3 regions of the Mesorhizobium sp. P2_E9 genome follow, and region 2 is predicted to be linked to each of the others. Evidence: predicted binding sites of a transcription regulator. Region 2 holds the regulator's gene; each other region holds the start of a gene.
The links. Region 2 encodes PhoB, which activates phosphate uptake and scavenging genes when phosphate is short. Its sites were predicted from a motif close to TGTCATNNANCTGTCAT; they were not measured.
Positions count from the first base shown of each region.

Region 1 (9,536 bases), on a different contig from region 2:
TGATGGGCGGCGTCATCCTCATCGGCGTGCTGGTCGACCAGCAATGGGGCGTGTTCCGGGCTCGGCGTCTGATGATCGATGCGGCCCGCAAAAACGTGGCGGGTGCGCCAGCGGAATAACGCCCTGCCGCCTATCGGCTGATCGCGCGTGCGGCGCGGCGAACGCTTTGCAGCAGGATGGCGAGACAGCCGACCAGCAGCAACGCGCCGCCGAGCAGTGGTGGCAATGCGAGCAGCTTCACCGCCGCCGCGACGGCGGCCACCAGCACCAGCGCCAGCAGCGCCAGATTGCCGTCATCGACGAACATGCCGAAGAATTCCCTGGCAACAAGACGAATGGCGTTCATCGGGCGAGCCCTCCAGCGGCTGCGGGGTAGGTGTTGCGCAGCCAGCGCACCATGGCAAAGGACGCCAGCGCGACAATGGCGAAGATAGCAAGCAGAGCGAGATCGGCGCCCGGCCAGTCGGCACCGATGCCCTCGCCGGTCCAGAAGATGCCGAAACTGGTCAGCATCAGCCCAACCACGAATTTGAGCGCATTCTCCGGCACGCGCGCCAGTGGCCGGTGGACCGCCAGGCCGATGAGCATCACCAGGATGAACGCCGCCAGCGCGCCCAGGCCGGCGTAGAGCGTCTGCCCGTGGGCTGCGCCCACGGCAATGACGATGAACACCACCTCGACACCTTCGAGCAGCACCGCCTTGAACGACGCCAGTCCAGCGAGGTAGTCGGCGCGGCGGTCATTGGCCTGCTGGTGCAGGGTCGCCGTTTCCTTGGAGAAGGCCGCCTCCTCGTCATGCAGCGCGATGACGCCGACGCTGCGCAGGATGGCCTTTCGCAGCCAGCGCATGCCGAACAGGATCAGCAGCACCCCAACGACGAACTGCAGCGTGGTGATGGGTACCAGCGCCAGCAGCGGTCCGAACGCCAGCACCAGCGCCGCCAATACCGCCAGCGCCAGGGCGGCACCGGTCAGCGCCGGGCGCCAGCTGCGCGTCACGCCGACCGCAAGCACGATGGTGAAGGCTTCGACGACTTCGACGAAAGAGGCGAGAAATGCCGCCGTGACCGTCGAGAGGATGGGCGTCAGCGTCTGCATCAAGGCTTCCTGTCCTGTCGTTCGCCCCGGGCTTTCTGGGCGGCTTCCCCGCAAGCGTGGCCTGGAATCACATGTGTGGCCAGCACCACATAGCGCTCCGGAGGCGTCGGGAAAGCAAGTGGAGCGCCAACGGGGCGGCCGCTTTGGGCCAATCGAGCCGCACGTGCTGCGGCTTGAGGGATGGGGCCTTAAATCAGATCAGGCCCGACATGTCGGAGAAGGCCATCGCCTTGCGGAGGATCTCGGCGAAGCGCTCGCCGGCCACCTCGCGCGGACCGCTATTGTCGATCGAGGTCACGCCAGCGCCGGTCAGCGTCACATTGGCGCTGCGCGCCAGGCGTGCCAGCACTTCACCGCGCGACTCGCGGCCACGCATCGCCAGCCGCTCGGCCAGCACGTCGTGCGAGGCGGTGATCTCGACAATGGCCAGATTGGCATAGCGCTCGCGCAGCACCGGAATGATCGCGCGCGACACATTGGCGACGGCGACGTGGCCATTGGCGACCGACCAGTCGACATCGGCAGGCAGGCCGTAGCGCAGGCCATGCGCTTCCCACGAGATGGCGAAGGCGCCGTCGGCATCGGCTTCGACAAAGGCGGCATCGGCCAGCGTGTCGTGATCCTCGCTCGCCGCATCGCTCGGCCGGGTGATGACGCGGCGGACGAACTCCAGCCGGGTCTCATCGGTGAAGAGCGCGCGGGCGTAGCCGATCACCGTGTCCTTGCCGGCACCGCTTGGGCCGACGACGGCGACAAAGACGCCATGGCGGATCGGAAACGTTTCAGCGGACAATTCGCGCTCGATCAAGGCCGACACCATCATGCGACCCGGCGCCCCTGCCGCCAGACGGTGCGCACCACCGGCACATGGTCGTCGACGCGCACGCGTACCAGATCGGCCCTGCGGCCCGGCTCGATGATGCCGCGGTCGTTGAGGCCAACCGCTTCGGCCGGGTTTTTCGACACCATGGCGACCGCTTGCGGCAGCGAAATGCCTTCGACCATATCACCGAGAAAGAAGGCCGACTGGATCAGGCTGAAGGGAATGTAGTCCGAAGACAAGATGTCGAGCAGGCCGTCGCTGGCCAGCGTGCGGGCCGAGACATTGCCCGAATGCGAGGCGCCGCGCATGACGTTAGGCGCACCCATCAGCACGCCCAAGCCCGCGGCCTTCGAAGCGCGCGCGGCTTCCTCGGTGGTCGGAAACTCGGCGACGCGCACGCCTTGCTCGATCGCCTCGTCGACATGGCCTGAGGTGGCGTCGTCATGGCTCGCCAGCACGATGCCGCGCGCATGGCAGGCGGCGGCGATCACCGTCCGGTTCGGCGCCGAATTGCGCGCCGATTCCGCCATCCGCTTCTCGCAGAACAGCTTGAAGTCGCGGTCGGTCAGCTTCAGCTTGCGCTGGTAGTAGTAGGCATAGGTTTCGAGATTGACGAACTGGCGCTGGCCCGGCGCATGGTCCATCAGCGATGCCAACTTGACCCGGTCATCCCCGTCGAAATTGGCGAAGGCCTGCAGGCAGTCCGGCGCCGAAACCTCGCAGCGCAGATGAATGAAATGGTCGGCCCGCAACCGGTCCTGCGCGACGCTGTCTTCGATCGCGTCGGCCAGCTTGCGGATGTCGGCGGAGGTCAGGTCGGCATCCTCGTCCATGCCGACGCGCAAGGCGTCGAGCACGGTGGTGATACCGGCGGTCGCCACCTGCGCGTCATGGGCAAGCACTGCGGCGATCGGGTTCCAGCGCACTTTCGGCCGCGGCGCATAATGGCCCTCGAGATGGTCGGTGTGCAGTTCGACCAGCCCCGGAATGACATAGTCGCCGCCCATATCCTCGCCGGTCCGGCCGGAACCTGCATCGATGCCGGCGATAAAGCCGTCACGCAGCACCAGCGACCCCTCGACGATCTCGTCGGCAAGCACGATGCGGGCGTTGGAAAGAACGGTCTCGGCGGTCATTTCGGGCAGTCCTTGATTCTTTTGGGGGCAGAGCTTGTTCAGGCGATTCTTCTGGCCGGGCGGCGTCCCAGCACGTGCTGGGAAAGCACCATGAACGGCGCACCGGGTTCGGGTTCGACAAACAGTGTCAGCGCGTCGACCAGCACCGGCTGCCGCAGAACCTCCGCGAACAGGCTGTCGATTGCTGCGCGCAAACGGGGGCTTTCCTGTGGCCCTGCCCGGCCGGACAGCGTCATGTGGAAACGAAACGTCTCGAAGACATAGGGGTAGCCCCATTGGCAGAGATTGCGGAACTCGGTCGGCCTGAGCGAATCCGGGCTGCGCCGTTCGATCTCGGCCTCGGTCAGCGGCGCGCGAAAACGGTCGAAGTCGCGCACCACATCGTCAGTGAAGCGGTTGAGCGACGGCAACGGCCCCTCCGGGACCAGCGCGAAGAAGCTGTCGATCTGGCTGACGACGAGACGCGGGATCGTCACCACCGGCGTTGCTTCGGCAAAATGGTCGAGCCCCGCGCGCAGCGAGGTCTCGGTCTCATTGGCTGCCAGGCGGAAGGGGGCTTTCAAAGTCGCGTGGAAGCCATAGCGGCGTGCCGAGGCGGTGTGGAAGGCCACTTCCGCCGCCGCCAGATCGGCCACGGCCTCGACCGGCCTTGTCGCGGCGCCGAACGGATCGCGGCCGAGCCAGTTGGCGGCGATCCGCGCCAGCTTCTCGTCCTGCCTCGGGGTAAAATAGATGGCGTAGCGCATCGAAAGTCCTCGTCAGTCTCGCTGCCATAGGTGATTTCCATGACGGATTGACGAAGCTTTGAAGGGTTTTCGAAGGCAAATCGACCTGAGAAGTCCTTAGCCGACGATTTTTTCTAGCTGGACCAATGGCTTCAGCCGAAAACCCAGATCGGTCAGGCCTTCATCAACCATTCGTGCTCGGGTGCATTGTGGAATTTCCACGTCCGCTTCGGCCCGGCCATGACATTGAGATAATAGAGGTCGTAGCCATGGCAGGCAGCGCAGGGGTGATAACCCCTAGGCACCAGCACGACATCGCCATCCTCGATCGCCATCGCTTCGTCGAGCGCGCGATGACCATCCTTGTCGGCGTCGGTATAGACGCGCTGGAAGGCAAAGCCCTGCGGCGGGTTGAGGCGATGATAGTAGGTTTCCTCGAGATAGGATTCCGCGGGCAGATTGTCCTGGTCGTGCTTGTGCGGCGGATAGCTCGACGTGTGGCCGCCGGGCGTGATCACCTCGACCACCAGCAGGGAATCCGCCGGCTTGCCTTCCGGCAGGATGTTGGTGACGTAGCGCGTGTTGGTGCCCTTGCCGCGCACCTCCTGGCCGAGATCGTCGGGTCCGATGACCCGGACCGGCAGGCCGCCGCCGAGGCCCGGTGCCGAGCAGACCGCGAGTTCGAGCTCGGTATCGGCCGTCACCGACCAGTCCGATCCCTCGGGCACATAGACCGACCACGGCTTGCCTTCGAAGGGCGACATACGCTCGCCGAGCAGGCCGAGGTCCTTGCCGCCGGCCTTCGCGGTGCCCTTGCCGGTGACGAACACCAGGCAGATTTCGCGATCGTCGGTTTTGCCTGAGGCGCTCTCGCCGGGCTTCAGCCGATGCAGGTCGAAACCGACATAGGTCCAGCCGGCGCTTTTCGGCGTCACATGGGCAACGCGGCCATGGCCCTTGTCGGCCTTCACCAGCAGCTTCGACATCGGGTTACTCCTTCGGTTCGGCCTCGGCCGTTGTCTTGCTCTCATCGGCTGGCTTGTAGAGATAGAAAAACTGCCAGACGGCATAACCGGCAAAACCGAGCGCGATGACGCCCCAGAACGGCGTGCCGGTGGCGAACTCGATGATCGACCAGATGACGCAGACCGCGACGACGGCGACGCGCCGCCATAAGGGCCGGAAGAAGGGGTGCTCGGAATCTTTCATCGGGCCAATCTACAGCAACCAGGCTCGCCGTGAACCCATCGCATCAGGCATTCGGGAAGCCTTGCGTCTCGACCGTGTAGCCGGCGGTGGTCATCACACGCATCAATTCCTTGTGGCCGACCTGCGCCATCTTGAGCGGAGGGTTCTTCTTCGGGTCCTGCTCGGCCTCGACCACGAACCAGCCTTCATAGCCATGGTCGGCGAAGCGCTGCACGATGGCGCCGAAATCCAGCGAGCCATCGCCCGGCACGGTGAAGGCGCCGAGCGCCACGGCGTCGAGGAACGACTGTCTGGTGCGGTCGAGCCCGTCAATCACGCCCATGCGCACATCCTTCACATGGACATGGCTGATGCGCTTGTGGTGGTTGTCGATGGCGCGCAGCACATCGCCGCCGGCGAAGGCCAGATGACCGGCATCGAGGAGCAGCGGAATGCCTTCGCCGGAATGGCGCATGAAGGCATCGAGCTCCGGCTCGGTCTCGACCACTGCCGCCATGTGATGGTGGTAGGACAAAGGCATGCCTTGTTCGGCGCACCATTCGCCGAACTCGGTCAGGCGCCTTGCATAGGCCTTCATCTCGTCACTAGTGAGTTTCGGCTTGGTGGCGAGCGGCTTCGAGCGATCACCCTGGATCGAGCGGCCGACCTCGCCATAGACGATGCAAGGCGCGTTAACCGCCTTGAACAGGTCGATCATCGGCTGGATGCGATCCTTGTTCTTGCCCATCTCCTCATCGACCAGCGTGCCGGAAAACCAGCCGCCGCACAGCGTCACGTCGGCTTTCTTCAGGATCGGCAGCATGACGGCGGGATCGTTGGGAAAGCGCCGTCCCATTTCCATGCCGGTGAAGCCGGCCGACCGCGACTGGCGCAGACACTCCTCCAGCGACACGTCATCGCTCAGTTCCGCAAGATCGTCGTTCCACCACGCAATGGGGGACATGCCCAGTTTGGCTTTCAAGTCGTCACTCCGGTTTAGAACAGTTCATTTTTTGGGCCGTCGGTGCTGCCCCTCATCCGCCTGCCGGCACCTTCTCCCCGTATAGGGACGGGGAGAAGGGAGCTAGCATCAATCGCCGATGGTCTGCATCTGCCGCTTCTCGTCATAGGCCTTGCGGGCCGCGTTCACCTGCGGCCTTGCCGACACTTCCGGCACCGCCACATCCCACCAATGGCCACCGGCATCGGTGGAGACCAGCGGATCGGTGTCGATGACCAGAACGGTGGTGCGGTCGTTCTTTTTGGCCTTCTGCAGTGCGTTTTCGAGCCCGGCAATTGACGGCACCTTCTCGGCGATTGCGCCCATGCTCGCCGCATGCGCGGCAAAGTCGATATCGGGCAGGATCTCGTGGCGCGAGTCCTTCAGGAGATTGTTGAAGTTGGCGCCGCCGGTCGCCATCTGCAGCCGGTTGATGCAGCCATAGCCACGGTTGTCGAGCAGCACGATGGTCAGCTTCAAACCAAGCATCACTGAGGTGGCGATCTCGGAATTCAGCATCAGATAGGAGCCGTCGCCGATCATGACGACGACCTCTTCGCCGGGTTTCGCCATCTTGGTGCCGAGCCCGCCGGCAATCTCGTAGCCCATGGTCGAGAAGCCGTATTCCGCGTGATAGGAGCCCGGCGCGCCGGCTTGCCAAAGCTTGTGCAATTCGCCGGGCAGACCACCGGCGGCATGCAGCAGCGTCACGCCGGAACCCATGGCGCGCTGAACGGCGCCGATCACCTGCGCGTCGGACGGGAAAGCGGCATTGGTCGAGGCCGTCACCTTGGCCGCATCGGCCTGCCAGGCCTTCTTGCCCGTGGCCGCATTGTCGGTCCAGGCTGACGGCGCCTTCCAGCCCTTTAGCGCCGCGCCGAGTTCAGCAATCCCTTCGGCCGCGTCGGCAACCAGCGGCAGTGCCCGGTGCTTGCCGGCATCGAAAGGCTGCACGTTGAGCCCAATGATGGTCTTGCCGGAATTCTTGAACAGCGCCCACGAGCCGGTGGTGAAATCCTGCAGGCGCGTGCCGATGGCGAGCACCACATCGGCGTCTTCCGCCAGCCGGTTGGCGGCCGAGGTGCCGGTGACGCCGACCGCCGCCATGTTAAGTGGATGATCGTCCGGCAGCGAGGATTTGCCGCCTTGCGTCTCGCAGACCGGAATGCCGGCGCCTTCGACGAATTTCGCCAGTTCGTCCGAGGCCTGTGAATAGAGAACGCCGCCACCGGCGATCACTAGCGGCTTCTTCGCACCCTTGAGCGCTGCCACTGCCGCCGCAAGCTCGTGGCGGTCCGGGCGTGGCCGGCGCTGGTGCCAGACGCGCTCGGCGAAGAAGCTCTCGGGATAGTCATAGGCCTCGGCCTGCACGTCTTGGCAGAGCGACAGCGTCACCGGACCGCAATCGGCTGGATCGGTCAGCACCTGCATGGCACGGCTCAGCGCCGGGATGATCTGTTCCGGCCGCGTGATGCGGTCGAAATAGCGCGATACCGGACGGAAGCAGTCATTGACCGTCGCCGTGCCGTCGGAAAAATCCTCGGCCTGCTGCAGCACCGGGTCGGGGATGCGGTTGGCGAAGACATCGCCGGGCAGAAACAGCACAGGCAACCGGTTGACATGCGCAAGTGCCGCCGCCGTCACCATGTTGAGCGCGCCGGGGCCGATCGACGAGGTTGCCGCCATGAAGCGGCGGCGGAAATTGGCCTTGGCATAGGCGATCGCCGCATGCGCCATCGCCTGTTCGTTGTGGGCGCGGAGGGTCGGCAATTCGTCGCGCACCTGGTAGAGCGCCTCGCCGATACCGGCGACATTGCCATGGCCGAAGATCGCCCAGACACCGCCGAAAACAGGCACTGTCTTGCCGTCGATCTCGGTCATCTGGCGGGACAGAAAGCGCGTCAGCGCCTGCGCCATCGTCAGGCGGATTGTCTTGCTCATGGTGGTTTCCTCCGCAGTCTTATGCCGCGCCTTTATGCTGCTTTACGGCCTCGCGCGGCAAGCCACGCTTCGGTCAACTGTTCGAAGCGCGAGGCCATGTCGGCGACAGCCTCGTCATCCGACATCCTGCCGGCCAGCCACTCTTCAGCTGCGTGGACGAAAATAGTGCGGCCGACGGCAAAACCCTTGACGATCGGCGCCTTGGCGGTGGCGGCAAAGGCGGCTTCCAACTCGTCCTGTGGCGCTTCCAGGCCAAGCAGCACGATGCCACGGCACCAGGGATCGTGCCTCAGGATCACCGCTTCAATCTTGGCCCAGGCACCACTCGACGCCTGCGGCTCGAGTTTCCACCAATCGGGCTTGATGCCCAGCGCATAAAGCTCTTCCAGCGCGCGCGGAATGGTCGTGTCGTCGAGCTTGCCGTGCTTGCCGGCGATGATCTCGATGAGCAGTTCGCGGCCGACTTTGCGTGCCGCCTCGAACAGCGCACGCAGCTTCTGCTGCTGTTCTTCCTTCAGCGCCGCCGGATCGTCCGGGTGGTAGAAGCACAGGCATTTGATGCAATGGTCGACGGGCCATTCGGTGAGCTGCGAGCCGATATCCTGCGAGAATTCGAAGCGCAGCGGCCGCGAGCCCGGCAGTTCGACCGGCCGTCCAAGCCAGGCGAAGGGATGCCTGGCGAATTCGAACATCGCCTCGCGGCCATGTTTCTCGTCGATCAGCATGCCGTAGCCGTCGCGGCCGGCGGCAACCTTCGCCGCCGCCTTGACCGCCAGCACCTTGAAATCGCGGATACGCGCCGGATCGGCGCCGGTCTTGGCCGCGACGTCCTCGAGCTGCACACGATGGTCGCAGGCGAGCGCCATCATAGAGGGAATGTCGCGCCGGCGGGTCGTCGCCCAATGGATATGATTGATCGCCTCGTCCTTGCGCAAGGCGAGATGCTTGCTGCCGTTCTTGAGGAAGAACTGCAGCTCCTCGAAGGTCGGATATTCCGGCGCGCACAGCAGCCGCGACACGGCAAAGGCGCCGCAGGCGTTGGCCCAGGTCGCCGCCGTCGCATGGTCTTCGCCACCCAGCCAGCCGCGCAGGAAGCCGGACATGAAGGCGTCACCGGCACCCAGCACATTGTAGATCTCGATCGGGAAACCCTTGCCGACGACGCCGTCTTCCAGATCGTCGCTGATCGGTCCGTCATAGACGATGCAGCCCATGGCGCCGCGCTTCAACACGATCGTGGCAGCGGACAGCGCGCGGATCGTCTTCAGCGCGCTCAGGCAGTCGTCGGCGCCCGACGCGATCATGATCTCTTCCTCGGTGCCGACGATGAGGTCGCAATCGGGCAGCACCGTCTTCAACTGGGACGAGACCCGGTCCGACTTGACATAGCGCTCGAAGCCCTCGGCATGGCCGGCGAGGCCCCACAGGTTCGGGCGATAGTCGATGTCAAAGACTACCTTGCCGCCCTTGGCCTTCATGATGCGGATCGCCTTGCGCTGGGCGGCGTCGCTGTTGGGTCGGGAAAAATGCGTGCCGGTGACGACGATCGAGCGCGCCGAGGCGATGAAGGCCTCGTCGATGTCTTCCGGCGCCAGAGCCATGTCGGCGCAGTCGCTGCGATAGAA
Region 1 is NZ_JBFUET010000007.1:304,854-314,389, reverse strand. It holds gene AC1D05_RS14980 (ABC transporter permease) at 1-119, shown strand, start outside; gene AC1D05_RS14975 (hypothetical protein) at 131-346, opposite strand; gene AC1D05_RS14970 (COG4280 domain-containing protein) at 343-1,098, opposite strand; gene phnN (phosphonate metabolism protein/1,5-bisphosphokinase (PRPP-forming) PhnN) at 1,292-1,921, opposite strand; gene AC1D05_RS14960 (alpha-D-ribose 1-methylphosphonate 5-triphosphate diphosphatase) at 1,918-3,057, opposite strand; gene AC1D05_RS14955 (DUF1045 domain-containing protein) at 3,096-3,803, opposite strand; gene iolB (5-deoxy-glucuronate isomerase) at 3,956-4,768, opposite strand; gene AC1D05_RS14945 (hypothetical protein) at 4,773-4,991, opposite strand; gene iolE (myo-inosose-2 dehydratase) at 5,035-5,952, opposite strand; gene iolD (3D-(3,5/4)-trihydroxycyclohexane-1,2-dione acylhydrolase (decyclizing)) at 6,061-7,911, opposite strand; gene AC1D05_RS14930 (bifunctional 5-dehydro-2-deoxygluconokinase/5-dehydro-2-deoxyphosphogluconate aldolase) at 7,944-9,536, opposite strand, start outside.
Region 1: a site for PhoB is predicted at 3,843-3,859, ahead of AC1D05_RS14955 (DUF1045 domain-containing protein). Genes of this name have one in related genera too.

Region 2 (9,536 bases):
AGGTCCCGACCGGGACCAGGTTGACGATCTCGGTCACCGATACCGGGATCGGCATCCCCGAGGAAAAACTGAAACTGGTGTTCGAAAAATTCAGCCAGGTCGACACCTCCTCGACACGGCGGCACGAGGGCACCGGGCTTGGCCTTGCCATCACCTCTCGACTGGTCGAGCTGATGGGTGGCAGCATCGGCGTCGAGAGCGCCGAGGGCAAAGGCTCGACCTTCTGGTTCACCGTGACGCTGCCCAGGGCCGGTCAGCAGGACGGGCAGCGCATCATGCCGGTGGACGTGACGGGCGCACGCGTGCTGATCGTCGACGACAATGCCGTCAACCGGGCCATCCTGACCGAGCAGATGACCTCGTGGACGTTCGATTCCTGCGCGGCCGAAAGTGGCGACGAGGGCCTGAAGGTGCTGATCGCCGCCGCTGCCTATGGCGTGGCCGTGGATTGCGTCGTGCTCGACTACCAGATGCCCGAGATGAGCGGCGCCGAAATGGCGCGCATCGTGCGCAACACCGAGGGTCTCGCCGACACGCCGATCATCATGCTGACCTCGGTCGACCAGTCGCTCGCCAACACCAGCTACCGTGATCTCGGCATCGATGCCCAGCTGATCAAGCCGGCGCGCTCCTCCGTGCTTCTGGAAACGCTGGTGGCGACCATCCAGCGCCATCGCCACACCACGGATGGGCCGGTTCAGCAACTCTCAACCGAGAGGCTTGATGCCCCCCAGCGGCCACCGCAGGCGCCGTCCGAACAACGCGCGCAATTGCAGCCGCCGCCGGTTCGTCCCAGGCTCCCCGCCACCGGCGATGGCGGACACAGGCTGGATATTCTCGTGGCCGAGGACAATGAGGTGAACCAGATGGTCTTCACCCAGATCCTCGGCGAGACCGGCTACGGCTTCGAGATCGTCGGCAATGGCCGCAAGGCGCTCGACGCTTTCGGCAAGCTCAATCCGTGCATGATCCTGATGGATGTCTCGATGCCGGAGATGAGCGGGCTCGAGGCGACCGCCGCGATCCGCCGGCTGGAGCAGGAAACCGGCACGCATGTGCCGATTGTCGGCGTCACCGCGCATGCGCTCAAGGGCGACCGCGAGCGCTGCCTGGAGGCGGGCATGGACGACTATCTGCCCAAGCCGATCAGCCCCAGGGCCCTGCTGGAGAAAGTCGAGCGCTGGATAGGCGCCGGCAGCCAGGTCCGGCGCAACGCGGGATAGCATCCGTCGCCCGGTTTCAGGGGCCCGGAGCGGCAAGCCGAGGGAATCAATCGCTGATTTGCTGCTATTCCTGCGTGCAATGCCTATGGTGCGATCGCACCATATCAAAGGCCGCGCCCAACCGGGACAATAGCAAAATCGAATTCCGCCCTTGCAGTTACGGGCGGGAGCAGCGACCGCCAGTATGGAACAGCGTCAACCTACCCCAACGGACCTGTTTTTGGCGATGGCCCGGCCATGACACGCTCTGGTCTTGAGCAACGCACTCCCGCCCGGATTTTCTTTACCACAGTCAGCCTCGTCGAATCCGACGGTGGCTGCACGTTCCAAACCCACTCAACTCACTGATTCAGAGGGTAAACCCGAGCCATGATCCTGGTACCGGTCGCTGTCGTCTTGCGAGGCGCCGGCGACGCGTTACCGGGCTGACACGAAACTGTCATGCGACTGTTATAATCGAAGGCTATTGGCCTCAGCGGGCGCTGATTAGGAATGGCGCCGAGAGACCATCTTCCGAACAGGAGCAGGCCACATGAGACATTTCATCCGCTCGACGGCCGTTGCTATCGCAATGGCTACAGCGTCTACCTTCACCCTTTCCGCAGCAATGGCAGCTGACCTTTCCGGCGCCGGCTCGACCTTCATCTATCCGGTGTTCGCCAAGTGGGCCGACACCTACAAGAAAGACACCGGCATCGGCCTCAACTACCAGTCGATCGGTTCCGGTGGCGGCATCAAGCAGGTCATCGCCAAGACCGTGACCTTCGGCGCCACCGACAAGCCGATGTCCGATGCCGATCTGGAAAAGAACGGCCTCGTGCAGTTCCCGATGGTGATGGGCGGCATCGTGCCGATCGTCAACCTGACCGGCGTCAAGCCGGGCGAACTGGTTCTCGATGGCAAGACGATTGCCCAGATCTATCTCGGCGCCATCACCACCTGGGATGACGCCGCGATCAAGGCGCTGAACCCCACCCTCACCCTGCCGTCGACCGCGATCGCCGTCGTGCATCGTTCGGACGGCTCGGGCACCACCTTCAACTTCACCAACTATCTGGTGAAGCTCTCGCCCGACTGGAAGGACAAGGTCGGTTCGGACACCGCCGTCGAATGGCCGACGGGCGTCGGCGCCAAGGGCAGCGAAGGCGTTGCCAACACCGTCAAGCAGACGGATGGCGGCATCGGCTACGTCGAATACGCCTATGCCAAGCAGAACAACCTGTCCTACACCAAGATGCTGAACGCCGCCGGCAAGGTCGTCGAGCCGTCGCTCGAATCCTTCGGCGCCGCGGCTTCGAATGCCGACTTCAAGACCGCCAAGAACTTCAACGTCATCATCACCAACGAGCCCGGCGACGCCACCTGGCCGATCGCGGCTTCCACCTGGGTCCTGATCCACAAGGCTCCGGATGATGCCGCCGCCACCGGCGAAGCCCTGAAGTTCTTTGCCTGGGCCTACAAGGACGGCAAGGAAACCGCCAAGGCACTCGACTATGTCTCGATCCCCGACAGCGTCGTCGATCTGATCAAGGCTTCCTGGAAGGCCGACATCCAGGCCGACGGCAAGCCCGTCTACGCAGGCGAGTAACATTCCTTGAAGGAGCGCCGCGCCCGCGGCGCTCCTTTTCTTTCAATTCAAAAGAGCCGAGCTTGACATGAGCGCTGTCCAGGAAGCCTTGCCAGCCGTTAGAAGTTCGCGCGATGCCACCGTCCGACGCTTCGCGCTGACCGACTCGATCTTCCATGGAATGACCCGCGCTGCCGCGATCCTGGTGCTGGTCCTGCTCGGCGGCGTTGCCGTCTCGCTGTTTGCCGGCTCCTGGCAAGCCCTCTCGACCTTCGGCTTTTCCTTCCTGACCAGCGAAAGCTGGAACCCGGTGACGGAGAAATTCGGTGCCCTGGCGCCGATCTACGGCACCATCATCACCTCGGCCATTGCCATCCTGATCGCCGTGCCGCTTGGTATCGGCATCGCCATCTTCCTTACCGAGCTTTGCCCGCGCCCGCTGCGGCGCCCGATCGGCATGGCGGTGGAACTGCTGGCCGGCATCCCTTCGATCATCTACGGCATCTGGGGCCTGTTCGTGCTGGCACCGTTCCTGCAGACGACCGTGCAGCCCTTCATCATCAGCGTGTTCCATGGCATTCCCGGCCTCAACAGCCTGTTTGCCGGCCCGCCCTATGGCATCGGCCTGCTGACGTCGTCGATGATCCTGGCCATCATGGTGCTGCCGTTCATCACCTCGATCACCAAGGACGTCTTCGACACGGTGCCTCCGGTGCTTAAGGAATCGGCCTACGGCATTGGCTGCACCACATGGGAAGTGACCCGCCGCGTCGTCATACCCTACACCCGCATCGGTATCATGGGCGGCGTCATGCTCGGCCTCGGCCGCGCGCTCGGCGAAACCATGGCGGTGACCTTCGTCATCGGCAACGCGCACCGCATCTCGACCTCGCTGTTCGCGCCGGCAACGACGATTTCGGCGACCATCGCCAACGAATTCACCGAAGCGGTCGGCGATCTCTACACCTCTTCGCTGGTGGCGCTCGGCCTGATCCTGTTCGTCATCACTTTCCTGATCCTTGCCATCGCACGCTACATGCTGATGCGCATCGACGCCCGCACGGGAGCCTGACCGATGTCGACAGCCACGTCGCTTCACCAGAGCCGCAAGCGCAAGAATGGCGTGATGATGACGCTGTGCGTCGCCGCCGCCGGCATCGGCCTTGCCTGGCTGGCGCTGATCCTCGGCGCACTGCTCTACAAGGGCCTTTCCGGTGTCAATCTTGCGGTCTTCACGGAAATGACGCCGCCGCCCGGCGATGCCGGCGGTCTGCTCAACGCCATCTATGGCAGCATCGTGATGACCATCATCGGCATCATCGTCGGCACGCCGATCGGTGTGCTGGCCGGCACCTACATGGCTGAATACGGCCGCTTCTCGAAGCTCACCACCGTGGTGCGCTTCATCAACGACATCCTTCTGTCGGCGCCGTCGATCATCATCGGCCTGTTCGTCTATGAGCTGATGGTGCGGCCGATGGGGCATTTCTCGGCGATCGCCGGCGCCGTCGCGCTTGCCATCCTGGTCATCCCGGTCGTCGTGCGCACCACCGAAGACATGCTGAACCTGGTGCCCAACGCGTTGCGCGAAGCCGGCACCGCGATCGGTGCGCCGCGCTGGGTGGTCATCAAGTCGGTTGCCTACCGCGCCGCGATGTCCGGCATTGTCACCGGCATATTGCTGGCCATCGCCCGCATCTCCGGCGAGACGGCACCGCTTCTTTTCACGGCGCTGAACAACCAGTTCTGGTCGAGCAATCTCAACGCGCCGATGGCCAGCCTGCCTGTGACCATCTTCCAGTTCGCTCTCAGCCCTTACGAGGAATGGCAGCAGCTGGCCTGGACTGGCGCACTCATCATCACATTGACGGTTCTCGCTCTAAGCATCGTTGCGCGCAGCCTGACCGGACGCAGAGAGGACAAATGAGCCAGATGTTGTCTCCAGACATGACGATCGCCGCCGAGGCGGCCGCCAAGGTAAAGATCGAGGTCAAGAACCTCAACTTCTACTACGGCCAGTCGAAGGCGCTGAAGGATATCACGCTGTCGCTGCCCGAGCGCAGCGTCACCGCCTTCATCGGGCCGTCGGGCTGCGGAAAGTCGACGCTGCTGCGCGTCTTCAACCGCATCTACGAGCTCTATCCCAAGCAGACCGCCGAGGGCCAGGTGCTGCTCGACGGTCAGAACGTTCTCGACCGTTCGCAGGATCTCAACCTGCTGCGCACCAAGATCGGCATGGTGTTCCAGAAGCCGACGCCGTTCCCGATGTCGATCTATGAGAACATCGCCTTCGGCGTCAGGCTCTATGAGAAGATCAGCAGGGCCGAGATGGACGGCCGCGTCGAGCAGGCGCTGAAGCGCGCAGCCCTGTGGAACGAGGTCAAGGACAAGCTCAATGCCAGCGGCCTCAGCCTGTCAGGCGGCCAGCAGCAGCGGCTGTGCATCGCCCGCACGGTGGCGGTGAAGCCGGAAGTCATCCTGCTCGACGAGCCGGCCTCGGCGCTTGACCCGCTGTCGACCGCCAAGATCGAGGAACTGATCGACGAGTTGCAGGCCGACTACACGATCGTCATCGTCACCCACAACATGCAGCAGGCGGCGCGCGTCTCGAAGCAGACCGCCTTCATGTATCTGGGCGAACTGGTCGAGTTCGACAAAACCGAGAAGATCTTTACGTCGCCTCGCGAGAAGCGCACGCAAGACTACATCACCGGCCGCTTCGGCTGATCGCACGCATACGAGGACCAGGATCATGGCCGAACACACAGTCGCAGCCTTCGACGAGGATCTCGGACAGATCAGCAGGCTGATCAGCGATATGGGCGACCTCGCCGGCTCGATGGTCGGCGGCGCCACCAAGGCGCTGCTGAATTCCGACAACGCGCTGGCACAGCGTGTGGTCTCCGACGATGCCATCATGGATGCGCGCCAGCGCGAACTCGACGACCGCGCCATCACGCTGATCGCCAAGCGCCAGCCGATGGCCGACGATCTGCGCCATGTCGTCGGCTCGATCCGCATGGCCGGCGACCTCGAGCGCATTGGCGACCTTGCCAAGAACATAGCCAAGCGTGTCGGCACCGTCGGTCTCAGCGCCACGCCGCGCGACCTGTCGCATTCCATCGACGCCATGGCACAGCTGGTGCTGATCCAGGTGCAGGGCGTGATCGAGGAGTATGCGGCGCGCGATGCCGCTGCCCTGGCGAAGCTGCGCGCCGACGACGAACGCATCGACGTCAAATACACCTCCGTCTTTCGCGAACTGCTGACCTACATGATGGAGGATCCGCGCAACATCACGGCGTGCACGCATCTGTTGTTCTGCGCCAAGAATCTCGAACGCATCGGCGACCACGTGACCAACATCGCCGAAAACGCCTACTATGTCCTGACCGGCACGCAGTTGCCCGCCAATCGTCCCAAGCAGGATGAAACGGCGATGTCGGCGCCAGCGGCCTGACGCAAGAGGTGACCAATCGATGATCGCGCCACGCATTATGGTGGTGGAGGATGAGGAGCCGCTGGGGGTGCTGCTCCGTTACAATCTTGAATCCGAAGGCTACCAGGTGGAGGTGGTGCCGCGCGGCGACGAGGCTGAGATCCGCCTGCAGGAGAACGTGCCCGACCTTCTGGTGCTCGACTGGATGGTGCCGGCGGTGTCCGGCATCGAACTCTGTCGCCGCCTGCGGATGCGGCCCGAGACCGAGCGGCTGCCGATCATCATGCTGACCGCGCGGGGCGAAGAAAGCGACCGCGTACGTGGGCTCTCGACCGGTGCCGACGACTATCTGGTCAAGCCGTTCTCGACGCCGGAATTCATGGCTCGCGTCAAGGCGCTGCTGCGCCGCGCCAAGCCGGAAGTTCTGTCCAGTGTGCTCAAGGTCGGCGACATCGTGCTCGACCGTGAATCGCACCGGGTCTATCGCAAGAAGAGCGAGATCCGGCTCGGGCCGACCGAGTTCCGCCTGCTCGAATTCATGATGCGTCATCCCGGCCGCGTGTTCTCGCGCAGCCAGTTGCTCGACAATGTCTGGGGCGAGACGATCTACATCGACGAGCGCACGGTGGACGTGCACGTCGGCCGGTTGCGGAAGGCGGTCAACAATGGCCGTATGCCGGACGTCATCCGCACCATTCGCGGGGCGGGCTACGCGATCAGGGAAGATTGAGCGGGACCTGATTCAGGCAACGTTCTTTCCGGTGCCAGCTCTCGCCTGCACGCCCGGTGCGAAAATCTCCTGGTCGACGAAGGTCAGCGCGCGCATGGCGCAGCCTTCGCGGATCAGAGGCAGTTCGTTCGGCTCGGTGTCGAAGGAAATCGATTTCGAGTGCTGACCGCCGGCGGTCTGCGCGATCGCTTCGCGCAGTGCCGGCTCGATCAGGTCGAAGGCGGCGGCACTGACGCCGACCATGGCGACGGGCGCGGGATCGATCAGCGCGAACAGGCTGCCGAGCCCATAACCCAGTGCCTCGCCGGCCTTGCGGTAGGCTTCGCGCTCAGGCCCGTCGCGTTCGCGTGCCGTCGCGGCCAGCGCCCGCATCTGCGCGTCGCTGACATCGGCCACTGGCTCGGTGTCCTCACTGAGCTGCCTGGCGTTGCGCCAGATGGCATAGTTGCCGGCATAGGCCTCGACGCAGCCGCGGCGTCCGCAACGGCAAAGCGCGCCGCCGGGCCGATGGATCATGTGACCGAACTCGCCGCCCGAGGAATGGGTGCCCGTGAACAGCTCGCCCTTCAGCACCAGGCCCATGCCGATGCCGTGCGACAGAAGGATGGCGATGAAGTCGTCGCGGTAGCGCTCGGGATCGCGCCAGCGCAGCGCCACCGCCATCATGTTGCAGTCGTTTTCCATGGTGGCGGGGATACCGAACTCGGCCTCGAGTATGTCGGCGAAGGCGATGTTGGTCTGCGGCGTGATCGGAGACCAGAGCATCGCCCGGGCCTCGGTGTCGGTGATGCCCTGGATCGCCAGCGCGATGCGGGCGACGCTGCGCACGTCGATATCGGGATCATCGAGGCGCCGCCGCACGATGGCGACGCATTCGCCGATCAGCGCCTCGCGCGACATGGTCAGCGTGTCCAGCCGGCGCTGTTCCTCCGATACGACCTGGCCGGCATAGTCGATGACGGCGACGGAGAGGAAATTCAGCGACAGCACCACGGTCATGACAGCCGCGGCCTCCGGATTGAGGCCGAGGCCGACCTGCGGCCGGCCGCGCTTGAGCGCGCCGGCCTCGCTCGGCTTGCCTTCGGCCAGGATGCCTTCGCCGATCAGGTCGGAAGAGATCGCCGATATGGTCGAGTGGCTGAGGCCGGTGGTCGCGGCAATCTCGGTGCGCGAGGGCCGACCGGCCCGGCGCACGGCCGCAATCACCATGGCGCGGTTGCGCCGGCGCAGATCGTCGTGGCGGATTCCGACCGACATGTTTTCCCACATCCTCCCGGTCGCCGCGGTTCCTCCGGCCCCTCGAACGCTGCCGACGACACGGTCAAATACTGGCAGAAGCGGCCCGTCCTGTCATTTATTTATTCCGAGGCTCGAAAAAAATTCACAAGGACATCAAAATCCATCAGAATCGTTGTTGACAGCGTTCCGGTGTTCGATCAGTGTTTTTTCGAGGCTCGAAAAAATAGAGCCTTTGTGCCGGCCTTAGGGCCAGTTTGGTCGCGCCATACGCGGCGCAGGGAGGAATATCATGAAGAGATTCACAGCCGCCATCCTGGCGGGTGTCGCCATGTCGCTGACGCTTGTGTCGGTCGCGCAGGCGAAGGACAAGGTCATCGGCGTTTCTTGGTCCAACTTCCAGGAAGAGCGCTGGAAGACCGACGAAGCCGCCATGAAGAAGGCGATCGAGGCCGCCGGCGACAAGTACATCTCCGCCGATGCGCAGTCCAATCCCGGCAAGCAGCTTACCGATGTCGAGAGCCTGATCTCGCAGGGCGCCAATTCGCTGATCATCCTGGCGCAGGATGCCTCGGCCATCGGCCCGGCCGTGCAGAAGGCGCTGGACGAAGGCATTCCGGTCGTCGGCTATGACCGCCTGATCGAGAACAAGGACGTCTTCTACCTGACCTTCGACAACAAGGAAGTTGGCCGCTTGCAGGCGGCTGCGGTGTTCAAGGCCAAGCCGGAAGGCAACTACGTCTTCATTAAGGGCTCGGGCGCCGATCCGAATGCCGACTTCCTGTTCTCGGGCTCGATGGAAGTGCTCAAGGCGGCCATCGACAGCGGCAAGATCAAGAATGTCGGCGAGGCCTATACGGACGGCTGGCTGCCCGCCAACGCCCAGAAGAACATGGAACAGTTCCTGACCGCCAACGACAACAAGGTCGACGCCGTCGTCGCCGCCAATGACGGCACCGCCGGTGGCGTCGTCGCGGCGCTGACGGCACAGGGTCTCGCCGGCACAGTGCCGGTGTCGGGCCAGGACGGCGACCATGCCGCGCTGAACCGCATCGCTCTCGGCACCCAGACCGTGTCGGTATGGAAGGACGCGCGCGAACTCGGCAAGAACGCCGCCGAGATCGCCTCGCAACTGGCCGACGGCAAGAAGATGACCGACATCGCCGGCGTCAAGGACTTCACGACGCCTGGCGGCAACACCGTCAAGTCGCTGTTCCTGACCCCGGTCGCCATCACCAAGGACAATCTCAACGTCGTCATCGACGCCGGCTGGATCAAGAAGGACGAAGTCTGCGCAGGCGTTGCCGCCGGCAGCGTCGCGGCCTGCAACTAAACGGCGCA
Region 2 is NZ_JBFUET010000005.1:298,724-308,259, reverse strand. It holds gene AC1D05_RS11740 (PAS domain-containing protein) at 1-1,223, shown strand, start outside; gene pstS (phosphate ABC transporter substrate-binding protein PstS) at 1,756-2,811, shown strand; gene pstC (phosphate ABC transporter permease subunit PstC) at 2,879-3,862, shown strand; gene pstA (phosphate ABC transporter permease PstA) at 3,866-4,717, shown strand; gene pstB (phosphate ABC transporter ATP-binding protein PstB) at 4,714-5,517, shown strand; gene phoU (phosphate signaling complex protein PhoU) at 5,543-6,250, shown strand; gene phoB (phosphate regulon transcriptional regulator PhoB) at 6,270-6,959, shown strand; gene AC1D05_RS11705 (ROK family protein) at 6,972-8,216, opposite strand; gene xylF (D-xylose ABC transporter substrate-binding protein) at 8,488-9,528, shown strand.

Region 3 (9,536 bases), on a different contig from region 2:
GGCCGCCGCCTGTTCCCATAGCGCAATAACCGAGGCGCGGGTTTCGATCGGCCAGTCGGCTTCGGTGTCCCTGCCGATATACATTCCTGGCACGCCAAGCCGTTTGCCTTTCAACGATCCTGGAAGCGCCAGATCGGCATAGCGTTGCGGCCGCACTTGAGAGCTTTTCGGCAGGGCGACCCAGGGCTGCGCGCGCCAGAAATCGCCTCGCGTTTCGGGATCGTCGGCAACGATCACATCGAGCAGTTCGAGCATGTCGGGCACGCTGCGCGTGTGCGGTACGACGACATCCATGGTCGGCACCAGCGGCCAGTTGCCGCGCACCGAGATGACGCCGCGCGACGGCGTGTAGGCGACCAATGCGTTGTTGCTGGCCGGCGCGCGGCCGGACGACCAGGTTTCCTCGCCGAGCCCGAAGGCGCAGAAGCTGGCTGAAGTCGCTGTGCCGGAGCCGTTCGACGAACCTGACGCGAAGGCGGCGGTGAGATAGTCGGCATTGTAGGGGCTTTCGGCGCGGCCATAAACGCCGCGCTGCATGCCGCCATTGGCCATGGGCGGCATGTTGGTGAGGCCGATCAGCACGGCACCACCGGCGCGCAGGCGGGCGATGGTGAAGGCATCCTCATTGGCGACGAGATGTTCGAAGGCCGGCGAGCCGGCCGCGACCGTCAGGCCTGATACCTTGTAGCTGTCCTTGGCGGTGTAGGGGATGCCGTCGAGCGGCCCTAGTGTAGCATCGGTGCGACGCCGCTCGTCGGAGACGGCCGCTTCCGCGAACATGTCAGGATTGAGCACCGGGACGGCGTTGAGGGCGATGCCGTGACGGTCGAAATGCGCAATCCGCCTGAGATACGCACCGACCAGCTCGACGCTGGTGACGAGGCCGTCGTCCAGCGCGCGGCGCAGTTGGCCGATCGTTGCTTCGACGAGATGAAGGCTGGCATCGGTCATCATGAATCCAGGGCTGTTGTCGCCCGCCATGGATGAGCGAGGCTGCCGGCTTCGGCAAGAGCCAATCAGCAGTCTTTGTTTCTGTAGCCGTCCTTTCGGTTTGGTTCAGCCGCGCTCTTTCATGCGCTCGATGATTTCGGCCATCAGCGCCAGGTCGCGCCGCGAGTCGGCGAGGTCGGTCAGCGGTTTGGTGCCTTCCGCGATGTGGCGGTGCAAAATCTCCAGCTCGTTGGAGAAGGCGTCGCCATAGAGCGGCCCGAAGCTTTTGGTCACCGGGCCGAGCGGGCCGGCTTCGGTCACCTCCAGCCGGGTCGGCAGGCTGCGGATATAGGGCGTGTCGTAGATGATGCGCACGCGCCTGGTGTTGGAGCGCACTTCGATCATGGCGTCGAACAGGCCGAGATCATCGACCACAGCGTCATAGAGGCAGGCGAAATGGCCGTAGTCGAAGGTGACCGACGTGTTGGCGCCGCCATTGGTGCGGTGCGCGGCCACCACGCCTTTGGGCTCGCCGATGAGCCCGCGCATCGCCGAGATATGGTGCGACGACAGCGCCGTCAGCCCGCGATAGGCGCGCACCAGGTCGGCGGGCGCGTCAGGGCCCACCACCTCGCGGATCAGCGCATCCCGCTCCTTGGCGCCGTGTGCCAGCAGGGCTGGGTCGATGTCCCGGGGATAAAGGACATTCTGGCTCTGCTTGAGGAAATGCCGGCCTTCCGAAATCAGATCGAAGATGCGGACATGGGTGATGTCGGCGTGGTCGGGCAATTCGCCCCTGGCCGCCAGATAGGCTGGCGCGTAACGGCGCATATAGCCGACGAACAGGGTCTTCTTGTAGGCCGGCATCAGCGCCAGCAGCTCGTCGATCTCGCGCACCGTGAGACAAGCGGGCTTTTCCAGCAGGATGTGCTTGTCGGCTTGCATGGCCGCGCGCACGAAGCGGCTGTGGGTGTCGTCGGACGACAGCACGAAGACCACATCGATATCGGGTGAGTTGATCAGCGCCTCGGCGGTTTCGAAGGCTTTTGCCGTCGCATGTTGCGAGGTGATGAGCGACACCAGACTTGGCGAAACATCATACACGCCCGCGATTACCCAGCGATCACGCTGGTCGGCCAGAACCGGCAGATGGATCGACTGCGCGACTTCTCCAAGACCCACAAGCCCGACACGAAGTGGTGCCACTCTAAAACTCCCTGATTTCATTTCCGGCCTAGGCGGCCAACGGTTGATTTCACGATTGGGCGGTCACGCCGCGCCGGTGACCAGCGCGACGAGTTCGTTGCCCGTGGTCTCGGAGGCGCGCACGGTCGCAGCCATCTTTCCCGCCCGCATCACCCAGATCTGGTCGGACAGGCGCCGCACCTGATCGAAATTGTGGCTGACCAGGATGACCGAGACCGACTGTTCGCGCAGGCGCCGGATCAGCGCCTCGACATTGGCGGTCTCCTGCACGCCGAGCGCTGCCGTCGGTTCGTCCATCACCACCAGCTTGGCGCCGGAGCCGACGGCGCGGCAGATCGAGATCGCCTGCCGCTGGCCGCCCGACAGGCGGCGCACACGCTGGTTGATCGACGGCACGTTGATCGACAGGCGCGACAGCATGGCGCGCGCCTCGCGTTTCATCGCCTTGCGGTCGAGGAACGCGAAGGGGCCGATGCGGCGCACGAGTTCGCGGTTGAGAAACAGGTTCTGCGCCACCGTCAGCTCGTCGATCAGCGCCAGGTTCTGGTGCACGGTCTCGATGCCGGCCTTGCGCGCGCCGTCCGGGTTGGAGAAGGGATGTTCCCGGCGGTCGAAGACGATCGAGCCGGCATCCGGCACATGCACGCCGACCAGGCAGCGGATCAGCGTCGACTTACCGGCGCCATTGTCGCCGATGACGGCGGTGACCTCGCCGCGACGGGCCTGGAAGGCGACATCGGTGAAGGCGCGCACGCCGCCGAAATGCTTGCTCAGGCCGTCGCAGGCGATGATGGCGTCGGAGGCCGGGGAGGGGCTGACGGCGCTCATTTCTGGTACCGCATGATCAGCGCTGCCAGCACCACGATGGCGCCCACGGCAAGCGGTTGGTAAAAGGCCGAGACGTTGAGCAAGGTCAGGCCGTTGACCAGCGCCGTCAGCATCAGCGCGCCGATGGCCGGGCCCAATATGCTGGCGCGGCCGCCGAACAGGCTGACGCCGCCAAGCACCACCGCCGCCACGGAATTCAGGAGCAGGCTGGTGTTGATCTGCGGCTCGGCCGAGCCGATGCGGGCGACCAGAAGGATGGCCGCGAGGCCGGCGCAGAAACCAGAAATGGTGTAGGCGGCGATCTTGACCCGGTTGGTGCGGATGCCGAGAGCGCCGGCGCTCTCGACCTGGCCGCCGGTCGCCAGCAGATGCACGCCGAAGCGCGTGTGGTAGAGCGCGATATGCGCTGCAATGACGGCCGCAATCGCCACCCAGACCGGATAGCCGAACGGCCCGAACGAGCCGGAGGCGAGCTTCAGCAGGAAGGTGGAGCCGACCATGGTCGGTTCGCCGCCCGACATGATGAGACCAAGCCCGGTGATGGCCGACAGCGTGCCGAGCGTCACCACGAAGTCAGGAATCTTTCCAACGGTGATGATGAGGCCGTTGAGGAAGCCGATGGCGCTGGTGGCGAGTACCGCGAGCACACAGGCGATGAAGATGCCGTAGCCCGCCGCATTGACGAGGCCAAGCACGATGGCGCCAAGCATGACGGCTGCCGCCAGCGACAGGTCGATGCCTGAGGTCGCGACGACGAAGGTCTGGCCGATCGACAGCACCGTCAGGATCGCAGCCGCCAGCAGCAATGCCTGGAGGTTGGCGATGCTGAGGAAGACCGGCTGGGCGATGCCGAAGACGATGACGAGACCGACCAGGCCGACGACGGATGCCCAGTCGGCCCAGAAGGAAGGATCCAGGAGGAGAGCCGACAGGGAGGGGCGGCTCTCCTCCGCCGCGCCCGCCGAATGGGCGACGGGCGCGTTGTCTGTGGAATTGCTCACTTCAACATCTCGCGGAAAGGATCGGGATAATCGCCGCCGGGGCGCGGAAAATTCTTCAGCGAGGCATCGGCATTGGCCTTGTTGATCAGGAGCACGGGCGCGGGCACGTTAGCGGGCAGTTCCTTGCCCTTGGCGGCCAACGCACAGGCTTCCACGCCCATGGCGCCGACGACATAGGGATATTGCGCCACGGTGGCCGTGAGTTCGCCAGCGGCGATCGACTTCAGCGCGTCGACAATGCCGTCGAGGCCGATCACCTTGACGTCCTTGCCGGAGGTCTGCACGGCGCGTTCGACGCCGAGCGCCATGATGTCGTTGGCGGCGAAGAAGCCAGCGAGATCGGGGTGGGCGGCCAGGATGTCGGTGGCGGCGGTCAACGCCTTCTCACGATCCCAGTCGGCACTCACCATCACCACCACTTCGAGCTTGCCTTCGACGGCCTGCTTGAAGCCCTTGATGCGGGCATTGGAGCCGACATCGCCGACGATACCGGCGATCAGCGCGACCTTGCCGCCCTTCGGCACCAGCTTCAGCATTTCCTCGCCGGCCAGCGCGCCGGCGGCGACATTGTCGGTGCCGATATAGGTGGAGACGGCAAAGCCGGCGGCCTTGGCCTGTTCGGCGTCGATGGTCGAGTCGATGTTGACGATCGGCTTCTTCTTCTGGGCGACCGGCACCAGTGCCTGGACGAGGTTGGAGACGCTGATCGGGTTGACCAGATAGCAATCGAAGTCCTGCATGGCCATTGCGGTCAGGCGGTCGGCCTGGCCGGTGGCGTCGCCCATATTGGCGGCTGCCTGGACGCTGACATTGACGCCGTTGGCCTTGCCCTGCTCCTCGATGCCCTTCTGCATGGTTTGGAAGAAGGGGTTGTCGAGGCCTTTGACAATGGCCGCGACCTTCGCCGCGTCCTCGGCATGGGCCGAGACGATGGTTGCCAGCAGGCCCGCGCCAAGCAGGCCTGTGCCGAGCTTCAAGCCATTAAATACGCTCATGGTTTTCCTCCTCCTTATTGTTTGATGTGCCGTCGCATCAGTTTCGGTGTTCGGCGAACGAAGTGGCCGACAGGACGCAAGCGACCCCAACGCTTGGTGTCACGAACTGCCGACACGCCGCGGCCGCTGGACATGCGGCTCGTGGCCCCGGTCCGGGTGCTCCTTCGTGTCAGGTATTGCTCCTCCCAGAGCGCCGGCTGATGCCTTGCCGACGTTTGCGCATGTTTTAGAAAAAATTGACACGCGTCAAGATTTAAAATGGTGCGCAGTGATTTGGCTACCTGAGCCCGTGGCACATCCGTTCCATGGTCATAAAAAAAGCATCATCCATTGCAACTTTCGGCGGGCGGTTTGCGGTACTGCCTTCCTAAAGGGGGGAACACGAGGTTTGTATTGGACCGCTTTGGGCGCTGTCGTCGCTGAGCAACTGTCAGCCAAATAATACAGATCCGATACACCAAACGGCTTGCAAGCGTGAGCTAAAGCTCGCAGAAGTTGCGCAAAAAGCATACCGTTGGAGAAAACTTAGATCGTCATCCAGCATGAAGGGGGAATCATGTCTGACCAGAATGCCCTTATCCGAGCGGCCATCGGCCGGCTGCTTTCCGAGAAAACCGGAATGGCGGTCATTTCCATGAGAGAGAGTATCACCGAGCTACTGGCCATAACCGGTGCGACGCTGGCCGTCGAAACACTGCAGGACATGCTGTTGGAAATGGCCGAAGTGCGCGGCATGATGGTCGCGCTCGACGTCTAGGGCAGCTGACCGTTTCACGGAAACGACGAGCTGCTTTAACTCTTTGTTTTGACGGTTTTGACGCAAATCGCAACGGAAAGCGCTACGCGCTTTCCCGGGAGGCAGCCGGTAGCCGTTCAGCCACGGCCGGGGCAGGGCGTTCTACTTTCCCTGCCAGCCTCAGTGTGCCGTCGCCGTAGATCATGCGACCGGCGCGGAAGGTGGCACGCACACGTGGCACGGGATGGCGGTCGGCGACGACGAGATCGGCCAGAAAGCCGGTCTCGATAGCGCCGCGATCGGTGAGCCCCAGGGCGCGGGCCGGGTTGGCGCCCGTCAGTGCCACCGCTGCCACCAAGCCGCCGTCGCGGAGCTCCGACAGACCGAGCACGGCCGGCAGGATCGAGGCCGGATGGTAGTCGCTGGCCAGCATGTCGAGCAGCCCGGCCTCGTAGGCCTGGCGGGCGGAAAGATTGCCCGAATAGGATTCGCCGCGCAGTGCGTTGGGCGCACCCATGGCGGTGTGCATGCCGAGCCTGCGGGCTTCCTGCGCGGCTTCCAGGGTCACCGGGAATTCTGAGAGGGCGGCACCGAGGCCATGGACCAGTTCCACCTTCTCCAGCGTGTCGTCGTCATGCGAGGCAAGCACGATGCCGGCGGCCTGCGCACGGGCCGACAGGTCCTGCAGGGCGTTCAGCACATCACCCTGGCCGTTGCGGCCGGCCATGCGCTTGCCGACGACTTCGGATGCGTCCGCGACCGACATGCCGCGCTCCTTGGCGATGCGGGCGATGTAGAGCTCGACGTCGCGGTACTGCCCCTGGCCAGGCGTATGATCCATCAGCGAGATCAAATGCAGCCTGCCGGCGTCCATCAACTTCTGCAGCTTGGGAATCGCCGGGGTGAAGGTCACTTCGAAGCGGGCATGGATGCGGTGATCGACCAAAAGGTCGTCCTTCATGCCGGCAATGGTGTCGATGATCGCAGTCGTATGATCTTCCGAGCGCAGCACGCCGCTGGTGACGCTGGCGCCGATGAAGGAAAGCGCGGCATAGGCCGTGGTGACGCCGCAGGAGGCGAGCTTCTTGTCGAGCTCGGCGATGCCGATCCGCATCGGCACGTGGACGCCGGTGCGCGGCTCGACTTCCCTCTCCACCATGTCGCCATGCATGTCGATGAAGCCGGGCAGCAGCAGACGGCCGCCGCCTTCGATATCGGCATTCTCGACAGGCTTGTCGCGGATTTCGGCAATCCGGCCGTTCTCGATCCTGATCGCGCCGTTCGGGATGACGCGGTCGCGCAGGACAATTTCGAATTCACTCAGCCACATGACAGGTCTCTTGCAAGGAAGCGGTTTCAAGTCGCGGTCGACAAGGCCGGCGACATCGTCGGGGTGATGAAAGACTGGAATCATGATGCGCCGGCCTGCCGTCGCCTCGATCCTGATTTCTCCAAGACATTCGGACGTTTTTCTAGTTCACTCGAACGTCGGTTTCCATTTGATTTTTATGACATTTTCATGAAAGCCCGCCTTGCCGCAGCGTATGATTCAGCCGGTGCGGGATCGTTCCGACAGCCATTCGGCGGTCTGCTGGCTTGCCTGTTCGGCGGAGAGCTCGAGGCTCAGTCCCTGCAGCAGGCCGTGCAGGAATATCCCGGTGAAACAGTCGCCGGCGCCGATCGTGTCGGGCACGGAAACCTGCCTCAACGGCGTGACGTGGTTCAGCACCTTGCCGTCATAGAGCGAGATCGGGCGTGTTCCGTCGGTCAGTACCAGCGTCCTCAGACGAGGCCCGGCGATCCCTGTTGCTCGCTCCCAGATCGCTCGCGTGTCCTCGCCGGGAAAGTCGGCGCGCGATCCGATGACGACGTCGGCCGGGCGCGGCGAGGCGCTGCGCAGCGGAAATTGCGAAATCACCAGCGGGATCGTCCGCAGCGAGGCGACGAGGCCGGCATCGAGCACCAGGGCGTTGAGATAGGCGGCATCGCCGGAAACAGGCTCCGATGCGGCGAAGGGCGGGCGCATCTGGCCGCCGGGGTTCAAAATGGTGCGCTCGCCATTGGGCTCGAGCAGGATTTCGGTGAACCGGGTTTCGCCGGCCCAGATGGTGACGTAGCCGGTATCGATGCCGCTCGCCTGCAATGTGGCAAGCGCTGCCCGGCCATGGTCGTCGTCCAGCAGATTGCCGACCAGCCGGACATGGTTGCCGAGCCTGGCCAACTGGGTGCCGGTGTGGAAGCCGCCGCCGCCGAGCCTGACGTTGCGGTTGGAATAGACAATGCGCGCGCCCGAGGCGAGGGGTGAGGACAGCGACCAGACCTGGTCGTAGTTGACATGGCCGACAACGATGACTGTGTTCATGGTCCCTGCTTTTTCGCGCGGCGCATCGACGATGAAGCGCTGCGCGAGCAGGCTTAGCACTATGACCGGCACCAAGGACAGCAGGCTGGCGGCGGCCATCGGAGCGCCAGCTGGCGTGTGGCCAGTTGCTCAGCGGTCTGGCGCAGGCGGCCGACGCCAAGGAATGAACAGCCGGGCGCTACACCCCTAGAATAAAATCTGCGCAGCGGTCGGCGATCATGATCACCGGGGCGTTGGTGTTGCCGCTGATCAGGCGTGGCATGATCGAGGCATCGCAGATGCGCAGGCGCGGGACGCCGCACACACGCAGCTGCGGATCGACAACCGCATCGTCGTCGCTGCCCATCCGGCAGGTGCCGCAGGGGTGATAGACGGTCTTGGCGTGTTCGAGGATGTGGTCGACGATGGATTGATCGGAAAGATCGGCGTCTTCGCCCGGCGATAGCTCCTCGGCGATCACCGCCCGCAGCGCCGGCTGGCGCAGGATATTGCGGGCGATCTTCATACCGGCGAGCAGCAAAGCGAGATCGTCCGGGTCGGACAGGAAGCCGGTGGTGAAGCGAATCGGGTCGGCGGCGTCGCGCGAGCGCAGGCCGACCGTGCCGCGCGATTTTGGCCGCAGCACACAAGGGTTGAGCTCCATGCCGTGGCGCTCGATCGAGCCGTGCTCGGCGCTTTCGATCATCACCGGCAGGACGTGGAACTGGATATCGGGCCGGCCGTCGCCATCGGTGTCGAAGAAGCCACCGCTCTCGACGACGTTGGAGGTGAGCAGGCCGGTCCGGAACATCAGGTATTGCAGGCCGTGGCGCAACGCTCGCAAGCCGCGATCTTCGCCCAGCAACGAGATCGGCTGGCGTGTCAGCGCATAGACGGGGGCGGCGACATGGTCCTGCAGGTCGCGGCCGACCGCGGGCATGTCGCGGATGACGGGAATGCCGAGTTCGGTCAGGTGTTCGGCTAGCCCCAGGCCCGACAGCATCATCAGCTTCGGCGTCGCCAGCGCACCGGCGGCGAGGATCACCTCGGCCTTTGCCGTCGCCGCATGGTTCTGGCCATCCGAGGTGGTGTAGGCGAGGCCGCTCGCCGCCCCGTTTTCCAGGGTCACGCCGGTGACCAGCGCATCGGTGATCACGGTGAGGTTGGCATTGCCGGCCAGCGGTCGCAGGAAGACTTTTGCCGCCGACTGGCGTTCGCCGTTGGCAGTCGTCGTCTGATAGAAGCCGACGCCTTCCTGCGCGGCGCCGTTGAAGTCGTCATTGTAGCGGTAGCCGGCCTGCTGCGCGGCCTTGATATAGGCCAGTGACAGCGGGTGGCGATGGCGCGGATCGGAGACCGGCAGCGGTCCCTCGGTGCCGTGGCACTCGCTGGCAAGGCGCTCATTGCGCTCCAGCCGCCGGAACACCGGCAGCACCTCGTCCCAACCCCAGCCGGGGCAGCCGAGGTCGCGCCAGCCGTCGTAATCCTGCGGCTGGCCC
Region 3 is NZ_JBFUET010000019.1:133,927-143,462, forward strand. It holds gene AC1D05_RS29580 (amidase) at 1-951, opposite strand, end outside; gene AC1D05_RS29585 (Gfo/Idh/MocA family protein) at 1,057-2,136, opposite strand; gene AC1D05_RS29590 (ATP-binding cassette domain-containing protein) at 2,200-2,964, opposite strand; gene AC1D05_RS29595 (ABC transporter permease) at 2,961-3,965, opposite strand; gene AC1D05_RS29600 (sugar ABC transporter substrate-binding protein) at 3,962-4,960, opposite strand; gene AC1D05_RS29605 (hypothetical protein) at 5,517-5,717, shown strand; gene AC1D05_RS29610 (alpha-D-ribose 1-methylphosphonate 5-triphosphate diphosphatase) at 5,800-7,026, opposite strand; gene AC1D05_RS29615 (PfkB family carbohydrate kinase) at 7,246-8,157, opposite strand; gene AC1D05_RS29620 (GMC family oxidoreductase) at 8,237-9,536, opposite strand, start outside.
Region 3: a site for PhoB is predicted at 7,205-7,221, ahead of AC1D05_RS29610 (alpha-D-ribose 1-methylphosphonate 5-triphosphate diphosphatase). Genes of this name have one in related genera too.